Regions from separate parts of the Janthinobacterium sp. GL_088 genome, predicted to be linked through region 1. Evidence: predicted binding sites of a transcription regulator. Region 1 holds the regulator's gene; each other region holds the start of a gene.
What was found. The regulator sigma-54, encoded in region 1, starts transcription at its own class of promoters, with help from an activator protein. The targets are predictions, from matches to a motif close to TGGCANGNAANCTGCTTT.
Positions count from the first base shown of each region.

Region 2: a site for sigma-54 is predicted at 3,865-3,882, ahead of pedF (cytochrome c-550 PedF). Genes of this name have one in related genera too.
Region 3: a site for sigma-54 is predicted at 2,146-2,163, ahead of AC3IQ7_RS04515 (TorF family putative porin). Genes of this name have one in related genera too.

Region 1 is NZ_CM174453.1:803,627-809,575, forward strand. Features, by position in the region: gene lptB (LPS export ABC transporter ATP-binding protein) at 1-615, shown strand, start outside; gene AC3IQ7_RS03580 (RNA polymerase factor sigma-54) at 620-2,098, shown strand; gene hpf (ribosome hibernation-promoting factor, HPF/YfiA family) at 2,168-2,530, shown strand; gene AC3IQ7_RS03590 (3-hydroxyisobutyryl-CoA hydrolase) at 2,666-3,751, shown strand; gene rapZ (RNase adapter RapZ) at 3,752-4,615, opposite strand; gene hprK (HPr(Ser) kinase/phosphatase) at 4,871-5,806, opposite strand; gene AC3IQ7_RS03605 (PTS sugar transporter subunit IIA) at 5,843-5,949, opposite strand, start outside.
Region 2 is NZ_CM174453.1:1,288,818-1,294,766, forward strand. Features, by position in the region: gene AC3IQ7_RS05870 (vWA domain-containing protein) at 1-1,314, shown strand, start outside; gene AC3IQ7_RS05875 (RtcB family protein) at 1,516-2,751, shown strand; gene rtcA (RNA 3'-terminal phosphate cyclase) at 2,768-3,787, shown strand; gene pedF (cytochrome c-550 PedF) at 3,918-4,403, shown strand; gene AC3IQ7_RS05890 (substrate-binding periplasmic protein) at 4,429-5,262, shown strand; gene AC3IQ7_RS05895 (TonB-dependent receptor family protein) at 5,381-5,949, opposite strand, start outside.
Region 3 is NZ_CM174453.1:1,001,640-1,007,588, reverse strand. Features, by position in the region: gene AC3IQ7_RS04525 (ammonium transporter) at 1-936, opposite strand, end outside; gene AC3IQ7_RS04520 (P-II family nitrogen regulator) at 948-1,286, opposite strand; gene AC3IQ7_RS04515 (TorF family putative porin) at 1,298-2,065, opposite strand; gene AC3IQ7_RS04510 (accessory factor UbiK family protein) at 2,336-2,584, shown strand; gene AC3IQ7_RS04505 (YifB family Mg chelatase-like AAA ATPase) at 2,699-4,219, shown strand; gene AC3IQ7_RS04500 (hypothetical protein) at 4,284-4,829, shown strand; gene AC3IQ7_RS04495 (DUF1840 domain-containing protein) at 5,011-5,355, shown strand; rRNA gene rrf (5S ribosomal RNA) at 5,417-5,529, opposite strand; rRNA gene rrf (5S ribosomal RNA) at 5,708-5,820, opposite strand.

The DNA.
Region 1 (5,949 bases):
AAGACCACATCGTTCTACATGATCGTCGGCCTGGTGCCGTCCGATGGCGGCAGCATCGATATCAGCGGCGTGGACATTTCCAGCCTGCCGATCCACCGCCGCGCGCAGATGGGCCTGTCCTACCTGCCGCAGGAAGCATCCGTCTTCCGCAAGCTGACGGTGGAAGACAATATCCGCGCCGTGCTGGAAATCCAGACCGTCGAAGGCCGTCCGCTGACGAAGGCCGAGATCGAGGAGCGGCTGGATAAATTGCTGGCTGACTTGCAGATTGAAAAGCTGCGCGAGAACCAGGCGCTGTCGCTGTCCGGTGGCGAACGCCGCCGCGTGGAAATTGCCCGTGCGCTGGCCACCGATCCCCGTTTCGTGCTGCTCGACGAGCCGTTCGCCGGCGTCGATCCGATCGCCGTGATCGAGATCCAGCGCATCGTGCGTTTCTTGAAGGAGCGCAATATCGGCGTGCTGATCACCGATCATAATGTGCGCGAGACGCTGGGTATTTGCGACCGTGCCTACATCATCAACCAGGGTTCGGTGCTGGCGTCGGGACGCCCCGACGACATCATCGCGAACGAGTCGGTACGCCGGGTCTATCTGGGCGAACACTTCCGCATGTAAGCCAATGAAACAATCATTGCAGCTGCGCACTTCGCAGCACCTGGCACTGACGCCGCAGTTGCAGCAATCGATACGCCTGTTGCAATTGTCTACCCTGGAATTGCACCAGGAATTAGAGCAATTGCTGACGGATAATCCCTTGCTTGAACGCCTCGACGATCCGCTCGACCGTTCGCTGCGCCTGCTGTCCGACGGGGCCTTGAGTTCCACGGCAGCGCCGGCCGAAGCGCCACCCCAGCCGCCAGGCCAGGACGCGCCCGCCGCGCCGGCCGAAGCGGAAACCTTTGATGGCGAGGCGGGCGACAGCCCGGCCGCCGCCGAGGGCGGCGACAGCGACTGGAGCGAGGCGAGCCGGGGCAAGGCGCCCGACGATGAAGATTCGCGTCCGCAACTGGAGGCCCATCACTGCACCCTGCGCGAGCACCTGATGGAGCAGATGCGCGTGACGGTGCTGGAATTGCGCGATCGCGCGCTGGTCGAGCTGATCATCGACGCGCTCGACGACAATGGCTACCTGGAAGAGTCGCTCGACGACATCCTGGCACGCCTGCCGGAAGAGCTGGAAATCGACACCGACGAGATGCGCACGGCTTTGTCGCTGCTGCAAAGTTTCGATCCGCCCGGCGTGGGCGCGCGCAATGCGTCCGAATGCCTGGCGCTGCAAATCAAGCGCTTGCCGCACATCGCCATGGTGACGCGGCGCATGGCCCTCGTCATCGTCGAAAAGCACCTGGCCTGGTTTGCCCAGCGCGATTTCAACAAGCTGAAAAAAGCCCTCGATTGCGACGATGAAGACTTGCGCGAGGCGCAGACGGTGATTCGCCAGTGCAATCCGCATCCGGGCGCCGTATTCGCCTCGGACGTCTCCGATTACGTGGTGCCCGACGTCGTCGTCAAGCGCGCGCGCAATGGCTGGCAAGTGACCCTGAACAACGACGTCATGCCGCGCCTGCGTGTCAACGCCATGTACGCCAACTTGCTCAAGCAGGGCAAGGGCGAGGGCGCCATGGGCGCACAGTTGCAGGAAGCCAAGTGGCTGATCAAGAATATGCGCCAGCGCTTCGACACGATCCTGCGCGTGGCACAGGCGATAGTAGAAAGACAAAAGAACTTTTTCTCGCATGGGGCCGTTGCCATGCGCCCCCTTGTGCTCCGTGAAATAGCTGATACACTGGGTTTACACGAGAGTACTATCTCGCGGGTAACAACTCAAAAGTACATGCTGACCCCGCACGGCATGTTCGAGTTGAAATATTTCTTTGGTAGCCACGTCGCCACCGAAGCGGGGGGCGAAGCGTCATCGACGGCGATACGGGCATTGATCGTGCAACTGACAGGAGCAGAAGACCCTAAAAATCCTTTATCCGACAGTAAGATTGCGGACATGCTGGGGGAACAAGGCATGGTGATTGCGCGACGTACTGTTGCCAAATACCGGGAAGCGTTGAAAATTCCGCCAGTGAGCCTGCGTAAGTGTTTGTAAGTTTTTTTCGGTTCCTCTGCGGGCCGGATAGGATGGACCGCACGAACCCGATCATCTTTAGGAGTGTGTATGAATCTCACCATCAGCGGACATCATCTCGAAGTGACACCAGCCATCCGTGAATACGTACAAACGAAGCTGGAGCGCGTGAAACGTCATTTCGATCAAGTCATCGATATCGCCGTGATTCTGACCGTGGATAACCTCAAAGAGAAAGAAAAACGTCAAAAGGCTGAAGTCAACCTGCGTTTGAGTGGCAAGACTGTCTATGTGGAAAGCTTGGCGCACGACCTGTACGCCGCGATCGATACCCTGATCGACAAGCTCGATAGGCAAGTGATGAAATACAAAACCAAAGTGCAAGGGCACGGTAAAGAGGCGATCAAGCATCTGCCAGACAACTCCGAGGAAGAAGCCGTCGTCGCCGTCTAAGGCCACCCGCTTCCAGCAGTTGTGATCAACTAAGGGCGCACATCTTGCGCCCTTTTTTGCGCCTGGACCTGTTGAACGCAATCTTCCCCGCGCAGGCGCTAGAATGTTTGCACTTTCACTTCTTTCCTGCCTGCCATGAGCGACTTCGTCCAGACCTCCATCCGCAACCGCACCGGGCACATCGTGCTCGACCGTCCGAAAGCCTTGAATTCCCTGTCGCTGGAGATGGTGCGCGCCCTGAGTGCGACCTTGCTGGCCTGGCGCGATGATCCGCACGTGGACGCCGTCGTGATCCGTTCCAGCAGCGAAAAAGCCCTGTGCGCCGGCGGCGACATCCGTTTCTTTTACGATGCGGGCCTGGCCACGCCGCAAGGCGGCAGCGCCCTGCTGGAAGATTTCTTTACGGAAGAATACGTGTTAAATCATGTGATTCATTTCTATCCGAAACCGTATATTGCCGTGATGGATGGCGTGGTGATGGGCGGCGGCATGGGCGTGGCGCAAGCCGGGCCCGGCAATCGCCTGCGCATCGTGACGGGCCGCACGCGCATGGCCATGCCGGAAGTCAATATCGGCCTGTTCCCTGACGTGGGCGGCAGTTATTTCCTGTCCCGCCTGGCCGGCCAGCTGGGCCTGTATCTGGGCTTGACGGGCCTGACGATCAACGCGGCCGATGCCCTGTACACGGGCCTGGCCGATGTCTACCTGCCCGAGGCGCAGATGGGGGCGCTGCTGGCCCTGTTCGACTCGACTCCGGGCGAGGCCTTGCCGGTAGCCATCAAGGCGCTGGCGGCACCGTTCCAGGCCGAGGCGGGGGTATCTCCGCTGGCCACGGCGCGTGCGGCGCTGGACCGTCATTTCAGTGCGGGTTCGGTGGCGACCATCATGGCCTCGCTGGCGCAGGACGACTGTGCGTTCGCCGCCAGGGCGCTGGCGGCCATGCGTTTGCGTTCGCCCTTGATGATGTCGGTCACCCTGGAATTGCTGCAGCGGGGCGTTCACCTGGGCGTGGCCGATTGCCTGCGCCTGGAGCGCACGGTGGTGCGCCATAATTTCGAGCATGGCGAAGTGCTCGAAGGCGTGCGCGCGCTGGTGGTCGACAAGGACAATGCGCCCCGTTGGAATCCTGCCAGCCTGGACGACGTCGACACGGCCATGGTGGCGCGCTTCTTTGTCCCCGTCTGGCCGGCGCAAGCGCATCCGCTGCGCCACCTCGACTAATCAAGCGCGCTCGCGATGGCGCAGCACGACTCTTTCGTTCGGGCCGAAATACTGCGCCAGCCGTTCCGCCATGTACACGGAGCGGTGCTGGCCGCCCGTGCAACCCAGGGCCACCGTCAGGTAGCTGCGGTTGTCGGACTTGAATGACGGCAACCATTTCTCGATGAAGGTGCGGATATCGGCCAGCAGTTCCAGCGCGCTCGGCTGCGCATCGAGGAAGGCGATCACGGGCGCGTCGCGTCCGTCGAGGGGACGCAGGGCCAGGTCGTAATAGGGATTTGGCAAGGCCCGCACGTCGAAGACGAAATCGGCGTCCAGCGGCACGCCCAGCTTGAAGGCGAACGATTCGAAGAACAGGGTCAGCGGCGCGCGCTCGGAGGCGACGATATCCTTGATCCAGGCGCGCAATTTATTGGCGCTCAGTTCCGACGTGTCGATCACATGGCCCAGCTGTTCGATGGCCGACAGGCGCTCGCGTTCTTCCGAAATGCACTCGATCAGGGTGCGGCGGCTGGCCGGATTCTGGTTCGGACGCAATTCATGCGACAGCGGATGGCTGCGCCGCGTTTCCGAGAAGCGCGCCACCAGCGAATGCGTGGTGGCCGTCAGGAACATGACCTTGACGTCATGCCCCTGGTCGCGCAGCAGGGCCACATTGTGCGGCAGGCTGGTCAGCGACTCGGCGCTGCGCGCATCGACGGCGACGGCCAGTTGCGGTGTACCTTCGTCGAGCAGGGTTTGCACCAGGCTGGGCAGCAAGGCCGGTGGCAGGTTGTCGACACAATAGTAGCCGGTATCTTCCAGCACATTGAGCGCGACGGATTTACCGGAGCCGGATATTCCGGTGATAAGGACGATATGCATACGCCGATCATACAATAAAGATCGGCGCTCTGCTCCGAAGGCAATTATCTTTACAAATTATTGCAATTATTGTTCGAGCATTGCTTGTATTTAATTGTTGCCATTGACGTCAATGTGGGGGTCAGACCCGTCGGGTCGGACCCCGGTAATTAATCGCCGCTCATTGCCAAACGTTGGTGCAGCAGGGAATTCACGCAGCACAGCTGCGTGCCTGCGTAACGGTTCGCCCTTGCAAGGGCGAACTCCTTAGCAACATTAATCGCCACTCATGGCGAGTCGTTGCCGCTCCATGAACTCCTGCAAGGTATCGATGCCGCGCAGCTGCAGAATCGTATTGCGCACGGCCGCTTCCAGCAGCACGGCGATGTTGCGGCCGGCGGCGACGGGGATGACGACCTTGCGCACGGGCAAGCCCAGCACGTCTTCCGTGGGGAACAGGAAGGGCAGGCGCTCGACTTCTTCTTCCAGCGCGTTGCGGCGCACGAGGTGCACGATCAGTTTCAGGCGCATCTTGCGGCGCACGGCCGTTTCGCCAAAGATGGCCTTGATGTCGAGTAAACCCAGTCCCCGCACTTCCAGCAGGTTTTGCAGCAGTGGCGGGCAGCGTCCTTCGATCATGTTCGGGGCGATGCGCGAGAACTCGACGGCGTCATCGGCCACCAGGCCGTGGCTGCGCGAGATCAGCTCCAGCCCCAGCTCGCTTTTGCCCAGGCCGGAATCGCCCGTGATCAGCACGCCCACGCCCAGCACGTCCATGAACACGCCATGCATGATGATGCGTTGCGCCAGTTTTTTCGACAGGTAGACGCGCAGGAAGTCGATCACTTGCGCGGCCGGCAGCGGCGTGGAGAACAGGGGAATGTTTTGCTCGTCGCAAATGGCGAGAATGTCGGGCGGCGTTTCCAGCCCCTGCGCGATGATCAGCGCGGGCGGACCGCCGGCGATCAGCTCGCCAATCACGTGGGTGCGCGTGTTGACCTTCAGGCGCTGGTAGTAATTGATTTCCTGGTGGCCAAAGACCTGGATGCGGCCCGGATGAATCAGGTTCAAGTGACCCACCTGGTCGGCGGCCGACGAGACGTCGCCCGAGATCAGGCGCTCGCCGCCGGGGAAGCCGGCGAACCAGCCCAGTTGCAGACTTTCACGATTATCGTCGTACAGGCGTTGTATCGTCAGCGGCGTTTGCAACATGGCAGTCTTCTTCAGGAGTGGAGGAATACCTGAAGTTTAACCCGCCGCTTGCAGGCTGGGTTGCCAATTGACGATGCGCGAATGCACGGATTTCGGTTCCGGATCCGTGGCCAGCGCCGTGCGGAAGGCATCGTCGGAAAACA
Region 2 (5,949 bases), 490 kb from region 1:
TACATGAAAGACATGCCGGCCCTGCTGGTGGCCGTGCTGGCGGGGCAGGGCGCTGCAGAGTTCGCGCCGGCCTTCCAGCGTGTGATTAACAACGGCAAGATGCTGCGTAACTTCGTGCAGATCATGCGCTCGGGCGCAGTGGGCCGCAAGTCGCTGGGATCGCGTCCGAAAAAGCTGGTACAGGCATGGCTGAACGGCGCTTCGGAACAGGCTTTGCTGGCCGCCGCCGTCGGTAACGCGCCATCGCTGGCCGACGTGGTGAAGATGGTGCATCCGAAACCGCAGGAAGCGTGGCGCGCGGCCTTCTTTGCCTGGCTGATCGGCAAGCCGTACGATGCCAAGGCACTGCCGTCTGCGCTGGCCGCGTTCGAGGCGTACAAGGCAGACCCGGCGCAAGCGATACCGGAGGTGCCATTCCAAATGCTGACGGCGCTGCCCTTGAGCGCGCAGGATTGGGCGCAGATCGCGACCCAGGGCAGCTGGCAGATGGTGCGCATGAATCTGAATACCTTTGGCCGCCATGGCGTGTATGCGATAGCCGGGATGCCTGAGCTGATTGCGGCCAAGCTGCGCGATCCCGAGGCGATTGGCCGGGCACGGGTGTTTCCGTATCAGCTGATGTCGGCTTACATCGCGGCCGGCGAGAACGTGCCGGCCATCGTGCGCGATGCGCTGGAGCAGGCGCTGGAAATATCGCTGCTGAACGTGCCGCGGATCGCGGGCAAGGTGGTGGTATGTCCTGACGTTTCCGGCTCGATGTCTTCGCCCGTCAGCGGTTTTCGCGGCAGCGCCACGTCGAGCGTGCGCTGCATCGATGTGGCGGCGCTTGTGGCGGCGGCCATGCTGCGCAAGAACCCGGATGCCACGGTGCTGCCGTTCGAGCATAGCGTGGTGCAGTGCGGTCTCGATGCGCATGGTAGCGTGATGGCCAACGCGGCCAGGCTGGCGGCCATCGGTGGCGGCGGCACCAATTGCAGCGCACCGCTGCTGCGCATGAACAGCAAGAAGGAGCTGGCGGACCTGGTGATTTATGTGTCCGATAACGAATCGTGGATCGATGCCAAACGCAGCGGCGCCACGGCGACGATGGGACAGTGGAATGTCTTCAAGCAGCGCAATCCGTGGGCAAAGCTGGTGTGCATCGATATTTCGCCGCATGCCACCACGCAGGCAATGGAGCGCGAGGATATCCTGAACATCGGCGGTTTTTCCGATGACGTCTTCAAGATCATCGCCGCCTTTGCTTCCGGCCAGCTGGACCCCGCTCACTGGGCGGGAGAAATTGCCGCCATCGATATGGCGCCAGGTTGTTGAAGTAAAGTGCATGAATACGGACAAGACTACATAACAGACGTCTTGTCCAACCTTGTCATGCGCTGCAGTGCCCCGAATGCCGACAGGATTACATCGATCAGCCGCGTCAAACCGGCCTGCCAGGTGCAGTGAGCCTGGCAGAAAATCCTGTCCCACCTTGTCGGGTTGTCCTACTGATTAAAATACAAGATGAGAGAAGCGATGAAGAAAGAAGAATACGAAGTCCTGCATACCGAAGGCAGCCGTCCCGTGAAAATGTGGACCCGTGGCGTGCCTGTTGAAGAAGCGGCCAAAAAACAATTGCGCAATACGGCGACCCTGCCGTTCATTTACAAGCACATCGCCGTCATGCCCGACGTCCACCTGGGTAAAGGCTCGACCATCGGCAGCGTGATTCCCACCCTGGGCGCCGTGATCCCGGCGGCCGTGGGCGTGGACATCGGTTGCGGCATGATGGCGGCGAAAACCACGCTGACAGCGAATGATCTGCCCGATAATCTTGGGCCGCTGCGCAGCGCCATCGAACGCGCCATTCCGCATGGGATGTCGCCGAAGACGCGTGGCCACCGTGGCCGCGACGTGGGTTCCTGGCATACGCCGCCTTCCGTGGTCGATGCCGCGTGGCTGCAATTGAAGGACGAATTCGATGCAATCTGCCTGAAGACGCCGAAGCTGAAGAACACGAATAATTATCGTCACCTGGGGACTTTGGGCAGCGGTAACCATTTCATTGAAGTCTGCCTCGATGAACAGGGTGCCGTATGGTTCATGTTGCATTCCGGTTCGCGCGGCGTGGGTAATGCCATCGGCATGCATTTCATCGAACTGGCCAAGCAGGATATGCGCACCCACTTCATCAACTTGCCCGACCAAGATCTGGCTTACCTGGCCGAAGGCACGCAGCATTACGACGATTACGTGGAAGCGGTTGGCTGGGCGCAGCGGTTTGCGCGCAACAACCGCGAAGTGATGATGCAGAACCTGATCGCAGCCGTGCGCACGGTCATCCATAAACCGTTCCAGACGCACGTGGAAGCCGTTAACTGCCATCATAACTATGTGCAGAAGGAGCACCACTTTGGCAAGGACGTGCTGGTCACGCGCAAGGGTGCCGTGTCGGCCCGCGCCGGCGAACTGGGGATCATTCCCGGTTCCATGGGCGCGAAGAGTTTTATCGTGCGCGGCAAGGGCAATGCGGAGAGTTTCCATAGCTGCAGCCACGGTGCGGGACGCACGATGAGCCGCACGGAAGCGAAGCGGCGCTTCAGCCTGGACGACCAGATCCGCGCCACGCAAGGCGTGGAATGCCGCAAGGATGAAAACGTGATCGATGAAATTCCGATGGCCTACAAGGATATCGATGCGGTAATGCTGGCGCAGCGCGAACTGGTTGATGTCGTGCATATCCTGAAGCAGGTCGTCTGCGTCAAAGGTTAATAGAGAGAAAGAAGAAATGATAGAAATTGATGGAGCGCAAGGCGAAGGCGGCGGACAGATTTTGCGCTCGGCGCTAAGCCTTTCGATGATTACGGGGCAGCCATTCCGGCTGACGAATATCCGCGCGGGGCGGGAAAAGCCCGGCTTGCTGCGCCAGCATCTGCTGGCCGTGCAGGCGGCAGCCGCCATTTGCGGGGCGCGTACGACGCCGGTGGCGCTGCGCGCAGCGAGCCTGGAATTCGCGCCGGGCCCCATTCGCGGCGGCGATTACCGCTTTGCCATCGGCAGCGCCGGTAGTTGCACTCTGGTATTACAAACCTTGCTGCCGGCCCTGCTGCATGCGGATGGGCCATCCACCGTGCGCATCAGTGGCGGCACGCACAATGCCATGGCGCCGTCCGTCCATTTTTTGCAGCGTGCGTACGGCCGTGTCCTGGAACAGATGGGCGCCGAGATGGAGATTACGCTGCAACGCTATGGTTTTCATCCTGCCGGCGGCGGCGAGGTGATGGCCACCGTGCAACCGTGCCAGCGCTTGCGGCCCATCGCGTTGCTGCAGCGCGGTGAACGGAAGGCAGGGTATGCGGAAAGCGTGGTGGCGGGCGTGCATGTGCAGGTGGCGCACCGCGAGCTCGAGCGTGTCGCCAGCGTCATGGGCTGGAGTGGCAAGCAGCTGCACCTTGTCGGCTTGCCGGCGGAGCAGGGACCGGGCAATGTCCTGCTGTTGACGCTCGAGCATGAGCATGTCACGGAAGTGTTTACTTCTTTCGGCGAAAAGTCCTTGCTGGCCGAATCGGTGGCCAAGCGCCTGTTGAACGAGGTGCGCGCCTATCTCAAGACGGATGCGGCTGTCGGCGAGCACCTGGCTGACCAGCTCTTGCTGCCGATGGCGCTGGCCGGTGGCGGTAGCTTCAGTTGCAACAAGGTGTCGCAGCATGCGCTGACGAATGCGGAAGTGATTGCCCGATTTTTGCCCGTGCGCATCACTTTCGAGCAGCAGGAGCGGGGCAGCATCTGCACGGTGACCGCCGCCTGACGCGCGTGGTGACACAACTACGTGTTGCAGCTGTTCCAAATTGATACATGGGCGGCCGGATGTGGGGCATATGTGCATGGCATGGCATTTGCTCTTCTTGGATATTGACTAAAAAACCAAGGAGACCAGCATGACCTATTCCATTCGTACCCTGCTCGGCGTGGCGGCCGCCGGCGCCGTTGCCCTCACTTCCCTGCTGACCTTGCCGCATGCCTATGCGCACGGCAATGTCACGCCACAAGGCGTCGACACCACGGGCTTGCCCAAGGTGGGCGACAAGTGGCTCGAACAAAACCCGTATCGGGGCAACAAGCTGGCCTTGACGGTGGGCACCTCGGCCTACAACCAGAATTGCGCCCGCTGCCACGGCATCGAAGCCATCTCGGGCGGTATCGCGCCGGACTTGCGCCAGCTGGACCGCGATTGTTTCGGTATCAAGAATGAGACAAAGAAACAGGCATGCTACAAGGAGACGGACAATTACTACCTGACCACCATCCGCCACGGTAAAGTACGCAATGGCGCCGTGTACATGCCGCCGTTCGAAGGCGTGTTCAACCAGGAAGCCATGTGGGCCATCAAGACCTATCTGGAAACCCGCCGCGAATCTAATTAAGTCGAATTGATCACGAAGGAGTCCCATGCGTTCATTTCAACTCCGGGGTGCGCGCGCGATGATCTCGCTCGCTTGCCTGGCGCTGTGCGCAGCCGCGCCGGCGCGCGCCGACTGGCAAAAAGTGCAGCAGTCGGGCAGCCTGAAAGTGGCTGTGTACAACGAGTTCGCGCCATTTTCCGACAAGGGGGCGGGCATCGATATCGACATCGCCGAAGCGCTGGCGAAAAAGCTGGGCTTGAAACTGAGCTTGCTGCCATTTCCCGCCGGCGAAAACCTGAACGACGATTTGCGCAATATGGTGTGGAAGGGGCATTACCTCGGTTATGGTCCCGCCGATGTGATGCTGCATGTGCCGGTCGACAAGAAGTTGATGGCGGATAACGACAAGGTCGAGATATTCGCGCCATACTACGTGGAAACCGTGCGCCTGGCGCGCAGTGCGCAAGCCGTGCCGCAATTCGATGGCGTCGCTTCGCTGGCTGGCAAGCGCATCGGCGTGGAAAAGGTCTCGATCGCGGCCATGCTGATGCTGGGTGAAGACAATGGCAAGTACCGCGACGATGTGCGTATTTTCGACACGGCTGCCGAAGCCTTGCAGCAATTGCAGGCGGGTCAGCTCGACGCCGTGCTGGCCAACCGTTCGGAAATCGAATCGGTGCTGAAAAGTGATCCCGCTTTCCCCATGAGCGAAGTGGCGTTCGCCCGCTTGCCGCGTGCTGGCTGGGCCGTTGGCCTTGCCGTCAGCCGTCAGCAGCTCGACGTGGCGAAATTGCTGCAGGCAGCCATGAACGAGATGGCGGCCAGCGGCGAATTAAAAACCATCTTTGAGAAATATGGCGTGAAGGAAGCGCGGCCTTGAAGTAGCTTGCTTGAGTTTACAAGCCCGCGCATCGGAAGACGCACGGGCTTTTTCATGAGAACGCCTGAAAAATGTTCAGGGCAATGCAACGCCGCCATGGACTTTTTCTCAGGTGTTCTTAAAAGGAGTATTGGGCGCTGACACCTAGCAACCAATTGCGTCCCGGCGCCGCTTCATAGTAGCGTTTGTTGCTGTCGCCGACGATGACGGAACCCACGTAGGTCTTGTCGAAAAGATTGTTCAGGCGGGCAAATTCCTTGAAGCGCCAATTACCCACGTTTTGTTTGGCGTTGAAGCGCGCATTGAACACCGTATAGCCGGGTGCCGGTTTTTCGATGTTGCTGTCTTCCGCGTAGACCTGATTGCTTGCCACGCTTTCCAGCGCCGCGCCAAAGCGGTCGAACGTGTCTTTCCAAGCCAGTTCCGCGAACAGGTTGGCGCTGGGCACGCCCGGCAAGCGGCTGCCTTCGCGCACGCTGCCAAACGCCTGGTCATACACGGCGTGCAGGCTGGTGAGGGCCACTTTTGTCGTGAAGCCATACGGCAGGTTCGAATCCAGCGACACTTCCATGCCCTGGCGCAAGGTTTTACCCGCATTGCGATAGCTGGTGCGCCCGCCGCTGGACTTGTCGACCACCAGTTCGTCGCTGGTCTTGATCTGGAACACGGCCGCGTTCACGTGGGTGT
Region 3 (5,949 bases), 200 kb from region 1:
GAAACCGAACCAGCCCACCCACAGCAGCGACGCGCCGATCATGGTCATCGTCAGCGAGTGCGGTGCCATCGATTCGCGGCCGTAGCCGACGCGCTTGCCGATCATGATGGCGCCCACCAGGCCGGCAACGGCGGCGTTGATGTGCACCACGGTGCCGCCGGCGAAGTCCAGCGCGCCTTTTTGCCAGATCCAGCCAGCTTTCAGGGCTTCGCTGGCCGAGGTGGCGGCGTTGGTGATCAGGTCAGGACCGGTCCAGAACCACACCATGTGGGCCGCTGGCAGGTAGGCGAACGTGAACCACAGCACGACGAACGCCAGCACGGCGGAAAACTTGGCGCGCTCGGCAAAGGCACCGACGATCAGTGCGCAGGTGATGGCGGCAAACGTGCCCTGGAAAGCAACGAAGACGAACTCGGGAATGACGACGCCCTTGCTGAAGGTGGCGGCGGCGGCAAACGTGCCCTTGGCCGGATCCCAGATGCCGTTCAGGAACAAGCGGTCGAAGCCACCGAAGAAGGCGGTTTTTTCCGTGAAGGCGATCGAGTAGCCATAAATACACCATAGCACGATGACCAGCGCGAACACCATGAACACTTGCATCAGCACCGACAGCATGTTCTTGGAGCGCACCAGGCCGCCGTAGAACAGGGCCAGGCCCGGGATCGTCATCAAGATCACCAGCAAGGTGCTGATCATCATGAAACTGGTGTCACCCTTGTTGGCGACGGGTGCGGTGGCTGGCGCAGCAGCGGCCGGGGCCGGAGCGGCAGCAGCCGGTGCTGTTGCGTCAGGCACCGGCGTGACGGCGGGGGCGGCAACGGCCGTGGTCGTGGCCGCCTCCGTCTTGGCAGGTGCATCGGCAAAGCTCGGCGTGGCAATGCCAAACGCACACAGGCAGGCTATCCCAGCTAGCAATTTTGTTATATTTTTATGCATCAATATTCCCCTTAGAGCGCTTCGTTGCCGGTTTCACCGGTACGGATGCGGATGACCTGTTCCAGGTTGTAGACGAAAATCTTGCCATCACCGATTTTACCGGTACGCGCGGCGCCTTCGATCGCTTCGATGGCCTGGTCGACAATGGCGTCATCGACGGCCGCTTCAATCTTGGTCTTTGGCAAGAAATCAACGACATACTCGGCGCCACGGTAGAGTTCCGTGTGACCTTTCTGGCGGCCGAAACCCTTGACTTCCGTGACGGTAATGCCTTGCACATTGATAGCCGACAAAGCTTCGCGTACTTCGTCCAGTTTGAACGGTTTAATGATTGCAGTAATCATTTTCATGGCAGTCTCGCTTAAAAGGTTTTGGACACGGTCAGCACGAGACCGGATTTCGCCAGATTCTTGCCATTCGGTGCCACAGACACGATATTGGCCTTGACGGCCGCCAGGGAAACGGTCGCCATGCCAAAGTCCTTGGTCACGCCGATCTTGTAATCGCTGTAGCTGAGGGAATCGTTGTGCTCGACCTTCTGACGGCCCACATGCAGGTTCAGCATGTAGCCATCATGCACCTCGACGTTGGCGCCCACGTCGAGGTAGCCGCTGTTCTTGCTGTCGGCAACACCGAACAGATTGGTGGTCGAATGCGAGTATTTGATATACATCGGGCCATAGCCGAGCTGGCCGTACAGCTCGAACGTGTTGGCATTGGTGCTCAGTCCATTCGAGGGATAGAAATAGTACAGGCCGCCCACGTCATAGGTAAAATCCTTGCTGATCTCGCCCCGCTTGCCGCCGTAGATATCCCATTCCAGATTCGTATCGCCGCCGCCGTCCTTGATCCATTTGATGCTCGACAGCCAGGTGCCCACATACAGGCCCGTCGGGTTATGGGTATAGTCGGCACCGCCGCTGATGGCCGGGTTCAAGCGGCTTTGCGAGATGCCGCGGTAACGGTAGTCGCTGGTCAGCGCCACGTTGTAGCTCACCACGTTATCAGGTACGACTTCGGCCGCAGCAGGCGCCGCCACTGCATCCTGGGCCATGGCGCTACCGCACACGGCGGTCATGGCCAGCGTCAACGCTGCAGCTAAAGTCATGTTCTTGGACAGATTCTTCATGGCGATTCCCTTTTATTGAACTTTTAAAGCGGTTGAGGTTTAAAATCTTGGCTGGAGATCACAAAGCGTTCATACCTTCTTTAGCAGAATACGTGCCAGCTCTCTTGCCACCTTGACAGGTGCGTTTCCGCCCATACATACCCTGCAAGCCTCTGGGCATGCGGGTACGGGCTGCTGAAGCATTGTGAATTTGCCCAGTTTCGCACCAGATTAACGCCGCTGTGCACCGCAATGGTGCGATGCACAGGCCGCACCATAAAAGGACTGACCATGGACATGAATACCTTCTTTAACGACTTGCAAGGCAAGATCCATCAAGCCATCGAAAACTCGCCGGCCAAGGATATCGAGAAAAACGTGAAGTCGATGATGACCCAGGGCTTCGCCCGCCTCGATCTCGTCACGCGCGAAGAATTCGATATCCAGGCGCAAGTGCTGGCCAAGACGCGCGCCAAACTGGACGCACTGGAATTGCGCCTGATCGAACTGGAAACGCACCTGAACGATCCAAAAGCCTGAACCGCTGCTGCACGCAGGGCGCCGTAATCGGCGACCTTGCTGGCATACCTCAAGCCTCCCCCTTTTTCAAGCGCTAGACTGATCCTGCCCGCGTCCGCGCTACAGGGGAGTCTGATGAGCCTGGCCGTCCTGAAAAGCCGCGCCCTGGCCGGCATGGAGGCGCCCGAGGTAAGTGTCGAAGTCCACCTTGCCAATGGCTTGCCTTCGTTTACGATTGTCGGCCTGCCGGATACGGAAGTGAAGGAGTCGCGCGACCGCGTGCGTGCCGCGTTACAAAACTGCGGCTTTGAGATGCCGGCGCGGCGCATCACGGCCAATCTGGCGCCGGCAGACTTGCCCAAGGAATCGGGCCGCTTCGACCTGCCCATTGCGCTGGGCATTCTGGCCGCCTCTGGCCAGTTGCAGGGCGACCAATTACATCACTATGAATTCGCGGGTGAACTGTCGCTGTCAGGCCAGTTGCGTCCCATCCGCGGCGCCCTGGCCATGACCTTTGCCATGCAGCGCAGCCAGCCGGGTGCGCCACGCGCCTTCATCCTGCCGCAGGCGAACGCGGACGAGGCCGCTCTCGTCAGCGATGCCTGCATCTATCCCGCCCACAGCCTGCTCGAGGTCTGCGCGCATTTTGCCGCGCACGCCAACCAGACGGCCTTGCAACGCCACCAGCCCGTGTTGGCAGCGCACGCTTTTCCCTATCCCGACTTTGCCGACGTGCAAGGGCAGCAACAGGCGCGACGCGCACTGGAAGTGGCCGCAGCGGGCGGTCACAATGTCCTGATGGTGGGACCGCCGGGCGCAGGCAAGACCATGCTGGCCAGCCGCTTTCCCGGCGTGCTGCCGCCCATGAGCGATGAAGAGGCGCTGGAATCGGCTGCCGTGCACTCCCTGGGCGGCCACTTCAAGGTGGAGCACTGGAAACGCCGCCCCTATCGTGCCCCGCATCACACCGCGTCCGGCGTGGCCCTGGTGGGCGGCGGCAACGTGCCGCGTCCGGGAGAAATCTCGCTGGCCCACTGTGGCGTGCTGTTTCTCGATGAAATTGCCGAATTCCAGCGCCGGGTGCTCGATGTGCTGCGCCAGCCCATGGAATCGGGCGTGATCAGCATTTCACGCGCGGCCCGCCAGGCCGAGTTTCCTGCCCGTTTTCAATTGATCGCCGCCATGAATCCCTGTCCGTGCGGCTATCTGGGCCACGCCTCCGGCCGTTGCCGTTGCACGCCAGACGCCGTGTTGCGCTATCACAATCGCCTGTCCGGCCCGCTGCTCGACCGCATCGACCTGCAAATTGAAGTGGCCGCCATGCCGCCGGCGGCGCTGGGGCGGCATGCCCGCGCCGGCGAAAGTACGCAAGCCATCGCCACCAGGGTAGCGGCAGCCTATGCCTTGCAGCTGGCACGCCAGGGAAAAGCGAACCAACGGCTGAGCAACACGGAAATCGAACAGCATTGTCGCTTGGAAACGCATGGCGAACAGTTGCTGCATGGCGCCATGACGCGATTGCACTGGTCCGCGCGCACCTACCACAGGGTATTGCGCGTGGCGCGCAGCATCGCGGACCTGGCCGGCAGCCCCGCCATCGCGCAGCCGCATGTCGCCGAAGCGATCCAGTACCGGCGCGTGCTGCGTGAAATATAAGGCGGCCAGTGAACGCCACGCGCGCGCGATTGCGCGTGAGTGGCGGCGCTGCTACCATCTGCTGATGAAAAAAACATCACTGGCCCTCTTCCTGGCGACGCTCGCGGCTGCCAGCATCCTGTCCGCCTGCAGTCCGAAATTCGACTGGCGCGACTATCGCAGCCCCGACGCCCAGTTCACGGCCTTGTTTCCAGGCAAGCCGGCCGTGCTGACACGCGAGATTGATCTCGATGGCAAGAAAGTCAGCCTGACCATGACGGCCAGCGAGGTCGATGGCAATACCTTCGCCATCGGCAGCGCCGTGCTCGACAGCGCAGAACAGGCGCAAGCGGCCCTGCCCGCCATGCAGACGGCGCTGTTGAAAAATATCAACGGCAACGTGCGCAGCGAAAAATCGGCGTCGGCTGCCAGCAGCACGGCGGCCGGAATGCACCAGCGCAGCTCGCTCAGCATCGAAGCGACGGGGATGCAGCAAGGCAAGCCCGTCCTGCTGGTCGGGCGTTTTGTGGCGCAGGACAAACGCATCTTCCAGATCATCATTGTCGGTGAAGAAAGCAAGCTGTCGCGTGACACCATCGACACGTTCATGGACTCGGTGAAACTGGATTGAGACTTAACGCTCGCTTAAAAGGGGTGTTGTCGCGGCAAGCAAGCTCTTGTAAATACGTGCGTTGTCCAACAGATGGCCCTATCCGGCTTGCAAATATGCAATCCGGGCAAACGGACGGCCTGTGCGACATTTCAAGTCGTGATATTGTTTCGACACTAACAACAAGTTTCAGAAAGCGCTTATGTTGATCTCATTCAAATCCAAATCCTCCCCAGAAGTGCTGATGTACCAGGAACATGCCCAGCGCATCCTCGACATCCTGCACAAGAACCCCACGCGCGGCGTCATCACGCCAGCTGAAGCGGGCGATGCCCTGGCCCTGTTGGAAAAAGAAGTCGCGGAAAGCAAATTGCATCCGGAAAATGACATCGAACACGATGCGCATACCCCGGAAACCCTGGAAGATGGCGAAACGGGCGCCCATGCGCGCGCGCAAAAAGTGCATTTTTCGCAGCGCGCCTATCCCCTGATGGAAATGCTGCGCTTGGCCAAGGCGGAAAATGAAAGCATCACCTGGGGCATCTGATCCGATGAACGCCGCAGACGAAAAAAAACCCCGCATCTAGCGGGGTTTTTTTATATAACAAGCCTGACGATAACCTACTTTCACACTGGTTGCAGCACTATCATCGGCGCAAAGTTGTTTCACGGTCCTGTTCGGGATGGGAAGGGGTGGGACCAACTTGCTATGGTCATCAGGCATAACTTTTTCAACAGCCTGCTCCCAACGGGGCAGCAAACCATCTGATCTGAGGAGGCGAATTATATAGCAATTTGCCTGGAAATGGGACTAAAAGTGGGCTTTTATCGCGATAAAACCATCAGACGAAAAAAACCCGACCATTGCTGATCGGGTTTTTTTCTACTGCGAATAACAAGCCTGACGATAACCTACTTTCACACTGGTTGCAGCACTATCATCGGCGCAAAGTTGTTTCACGGTCCTGTTCGGGATGGGAAGGGGTGGGACCAACTTGCTATGGTCATCAGGCATAACTTGTACTGGCGTTTGTCCTCAATGGAGCGACAAAGCCTGAATCTGGAAGAAGCAAAGATTGGGGTAATGAATAGTAGTATCAACACACACGCAACGTTGTACCGTCTTATCCTCTGTACCTGC